2 regions of the Paenibacillus aurantius genome follow, and region 1 is predicted to be linked to the other one. Evidence: predicted binding sites of a transcription regulator. Region 1 holds the regulator's gene; the other holds the start of a gene.

Region 1 (2,200 bases):
CGCTCCGTTACGTACTATTACGACAAATATGTTAAACTTTATTCGGGCGACTTCGAAAATATAAGGAAAGAAGCACCGGGCCGCTCTTAGGAGCCCAATACCTCTTTCCGTCTTACATAGAAGATTGCTTGGGGGTCAATAATTAGCGGTTGCCGCCGAATTGACCAGCCAGTTGTTGTTCGGCGATTTGCACCAGGCGGCGGGTGATGTGTCCCCCGATCGCACCAGTGTCACGAGTAGCCATGTTACCGTAGTAACCGTCTTGAGGAATTTGAATTCCCAGTTCTTGAGCTACTTCGTATTTCAGTTGTTCCAAAGCTTGGTTAGCTTGAGGAACTACCAATACGTTGCTGTTGCTGGATTGTCCTTGTCCCATGTCTTTCACCTCCTCGTCGGTTGGTAATTGTATTATGTCTCGATTATAGAATGGTATTCAGGTAAGCTTTGGGAATTAGAATAAGCGCCGGGCTTGACCCGTCGTCCGGCCGAAAGGAGGCCCCCGCCATGAAATGCCCCTATTGTGACCACAATGGAACGAAGGTTCTCGATTCCCGGTCCGCGAACGAGAACAAGTCGATCCGCCGCCGGCGGGAATGCGAGAAGTGCGCCCGACGGTTTACCACCTTCGAGATGGTGGAGGAAACTCCCCTTATGGTGATCAAAAAAGACGGAAGCCGCGAGGAATTCTCCCGCGATAAAATCCTTCGCGGCCTGATTCGGGCGTGCGAGAAGCGTCCGGTCTCGATAGAAGCGATGGAAGCCATGGTGTCGGAGGTCGAACAGCAGATCCGCAATACCGCTCATGCGGAAGTCGAGAGCCGGCAGATCGGGGAGCTTCTGATGGAGCAGCTTTATCCCATCGATGAGGTAGCGTACGTTCGGTTTGCTTCCGTTTACCGCCAGTTCAAGGACATCAACATGTTCATGAAGGAGCTTACCCAGATCCTGGTCAAGAACCAGGAGGAAGGGCCGAAAAATGGATAGCAGGTCTGGGATTTTTTACAAGAAAAATCCCTCTTGCATGTCCTGTGAAGATAGTGTATATTAGTACAAGTGACCGAGACGAACGGGAACAAAACGAAAGAGAAAAGCCATAAGAACGGGGCCTTAGCTCAGCTGGGAGAGCGCATCGCTGGCAGCGATGAGGTCAGGGGTTCGATCCCCCTAGGCTCCACCATAAAGACATCAACCGCATGAGGTTGGTGTCTTTTTCTATGTGGAGGCGGGGATGCTTCGAACCCCGGGGGGCGTTCCGCGCGGACGAAGCAACGGTCTTCCCGGTCCATGACCGGGAAAGGGTGGAGGAGCCCGGCATCGGAATTATACCGCCAGGCTCTGCTTCATCGATTGGTCACGGGGGCAGGTTAAATGAGAATTCCGTTATCCCCCTAGGCTCCACCATAAAGACATCAACCGCATGAGGTTGGTGTCTTTTTCTGTGTGAAGGCGGGGATGCTTCGAACCCCGGGGGTCATCCATAAAGAAAAAGCCTCTTCCCCCGTTTTCGGGAGAAGAGGCAGAGAGCTAGGTTAATCGGTTCCGCGGCAGGTTAGATGCCTTGGGCGAGCATGGCATCGGCAACCTTGACGAACCCTGCAATGTTGGCGCCGATCACGAGGTTCCCCGGAATGCCGTAGGCTTCCGAGGCATCCATGCATTCCTTATAAATATTGTTCATGATCTGTTGAAGCTTAGCATCGACTTCTTCCATGGTCCAAGACAGCCTTGCGCTATTTTGGGCCATTTCCAATGCGGAAACGGATACCCCGCCTGCATTGGCCGCCTTCGCAGGAGCAAACAGCACCTTATTCTCCAAGAAGACATCTACCGCTTCCAGAGTGGAAGGCATGTTGGCCCCTTCGCCAACGGCTTTTACTCCATTTCGGACAAGCAGCTCGGCGGAGGCTTTGTCGATTTCGTTCTGGGTGGCGCACGGCAAGGCGATATCGCAAGGAATCGTCCAGATGCCGGAGCAGCCTTCTACATAGAGGGCATCGGGATGCTCAAGCACATAGTCCTCGCATCTTTTGTTTTCGACTTCCTTTAAACGTTTGATCGTCGATAGATTAAGGCCATCCCGGTGATACAGATAGCCGCTGGAATCGCTGCAGGCCACTACCTTCGCACCTAACTGCATCGCTTTTTCGATAGCATAAATCGAAACGTTCCCCGAACCCGATACGACGACCGTGCTTCCCTC
Region 2 (2,200 bases), 200 kb from region 1:
CGCCAGGCGGAAGACAACCTTCCGGGTAATGCCGTGGAGGATCAAGTTGTTGGCGGGATGGGTTCGGATGGCGCCATCGCGCACGATCATCAGGTTGGAGGCGCTGCACTCCGTGACCGTCCCGTTCCGATGGAGGACGACTTCGTTCACCCCGCGGTCCGCGGCTTCCTGTTTGGCCAGAACGTTCGGCAGAAGATTCAGGGACTTGATGTCACACCTCAGCCAGCGGATATCCGGAACGGTTACGGCGGTGATTCCCCTCTCCATGCCTGCTGCCGGGCGAGCCGCTTCCGTGCAGTAGGCCATGAGGACAGGCGTGCATTCGGCTGGGAAGCCATGAGCCCGGGGGGCGCAGCCACGGGTGATCTGCAGATAGAGCGTGCCTTCGGTGACTCCGGAGGCTTGAACGAGATCGTCCAGACGTCTCGTCAATTTATCGGCCGAATAGGGCAAAGAGAGCCGAATTTCGCGTGCGCTGCGGAGGAGACGCTCCTTATGGGCCTCAGGCTCGAAGAGGCGCCCGTTGTACAGACGAAATACTTCATACACGCCGTCTCCGAAATAATACCCCCGGTCCTCGGGAGAGACGGCAACTTCGTTACGCTCCAAGATGGCGTCATTATACAAGATCATGTGGTGTTTTCCTCCTTATGTACCTATATGTTGATTCTAACAGAGGCTTTTATGTTTAAAATGACATGTAGCCGTACGCTTGTCAAATCGGCCGAGAGTTAACAAATTCTTAAAATCTCTCATTTTCAGCCCCATACGGCCTTCATGAAATAGAGAGAAAGGAGGAGAAAACACAAGAAAAGAGAGACAAGATCCGATATTTTTCGGCTAATTCGCCTTTTCTTCGCTCGAAGCACTAGATGTTGTGTGGTATTATGATTTTCGCACACAATATATTGTGATACCTACATAAAATACATCAGCTGCCATTATGTACGATTATTCGATGTCCTATTATCCGAGGAGGGTGCTTGCAATGAAAACTGCACAACTGAAACGTCTGGAAGGCCTTAGCGAGAAAATATTCCTGGATCGTTATGCCATGAAGGATGCGGATACCAACAATACCAAAGTAGGCGATACGGTTCTGGTTCTGACCAAGGATGATCCTAAATTTCCAGCTAAGGAAGTAGGAGAGATCGTCCGCCGGGAAGGCAAGAACGTAACGGTCAAGCTCCGCAGCGGAGAGCTGTTCGAGTCGACGATCGAGAAGCTTACCTTAAATAAAGAGAGCACGCCGGAGCAGCTGTGGGACCGTTTGGCCAAGGCCATGGCATCCGTAGAAGCTACTCCCGAGAAGCAGAAGGAATGGACGGAGAAGTTCCGTTACCTGCTGGAGGACTGGAAGCTCGTTCCCGGCGGACGGATTGCCGCAGGAGCCGATGCGAGCGACGAGCTGACGCTCTTCAACTGCTATGTCGTTCCGTCTCCGCATGACAGCCGCGGCGGCATTATGGCCACGCTGTCCGAGATGACGGAGATCATGTCCCGCGGCGGCGGGGTGGGCATCAACCTGTCTTCCCTTCGTCCCCGCCGGGCGGTGGTAAAAGGTGTGAACGGGTCCTCCTCCGGTGCCGTTTCCTGGGGCGGTCTGTTCAGCTACACGACGGGGCTCATCGAGCAGGGCGGAAGCCGCCGCGGCGCGCTCATGCTGATGATCAACGACTGGCACCCGGATCTGCTGGACTTCATTACCGTTAAGCAGACCATGGGCCAGATCACCAACGCCAACCTGTCCGTTTGCGTAAGCAACGACTTCATGAAGGCCGTTAAGGAAGATTTGGAATGGGAGCTTGTTTTCCCGGATACGAAGGACGAAACCTATGACGCTACCTGGGACGGAGACCTCGCGAAGTGGAAGGCTGCCGGCAAAGCGGTTGTTCCGTTCCGTACGGTTCGGGCCCGCGAGGTTTGGCATACCATTATCGAGTCTGCCTGGAAATCGGCCGAGCCGGGCGTCGTGTTCATGGAATACTACAACCAGATGTCGAACTCCTGGTACTTCAACCCGATCATCTGCACTAATCCGTGCGGAGAGCAGGGACTTCCGGCTTGGGGCGTCTGCAACCTGTCGGCGGTCAACCTATCGAGATTCTATGACGAAGAAAACCACGATGTGGCCTGGGAGGAGCTGGGACGTGCGGTTCGCTACTCGACCCGCTTCCTGGACAACGTGATCGATAAAACG

What was found. Region 1 encodes NrdR, which represses ribonucleotide reductase genes. Its sites were predicted from a motif close to AACACNATATATNGTGTT; they were not measured.
Region 2: MJA45_RS18910 (adenosylcobalamin-dependent ribonucleoside-diphosphate reductase) is a predicted target of NrdR. The motif match lies at 898-915, and genes of this name have one in related genera.

Annotation. Positions count from the first base shown of each region.
Region 1 covers NZ_CP130318.1:4,380,815-4,383,014, reverse strand. The annotation lists gene MJA45_RS19940 (lytic transglycosylase domain-containing protein) at 1-90, shown strand, start outside; gene MJA45_RS19935 (alpha/beta-type small acid-soluble spore protein) at 143-376, opposite strand; gene nrdR (transcriptional regulator NrdR) at 505-984, shown strand; tRNA gene MJA45_RS19925 (tRNA-Ala) at 1,102-1,177, shown strand; gene gdhA (NADP-specific glutamate dehydrogenase) at 1,550-2,200, opposite strand, start outside.
Region 2 covers NZ_CP130318.1:4,179,122-4,181,321, reverse strand. The annotation lists gene dat (D-amino-acid transaminase) at 1-633, opposite strand, end outside; gene MJA45_RS18910 (adenosylcobalamin-dependent ribonucleoside-diphosphate reductase) at 989-2,200, shown strand, end outside.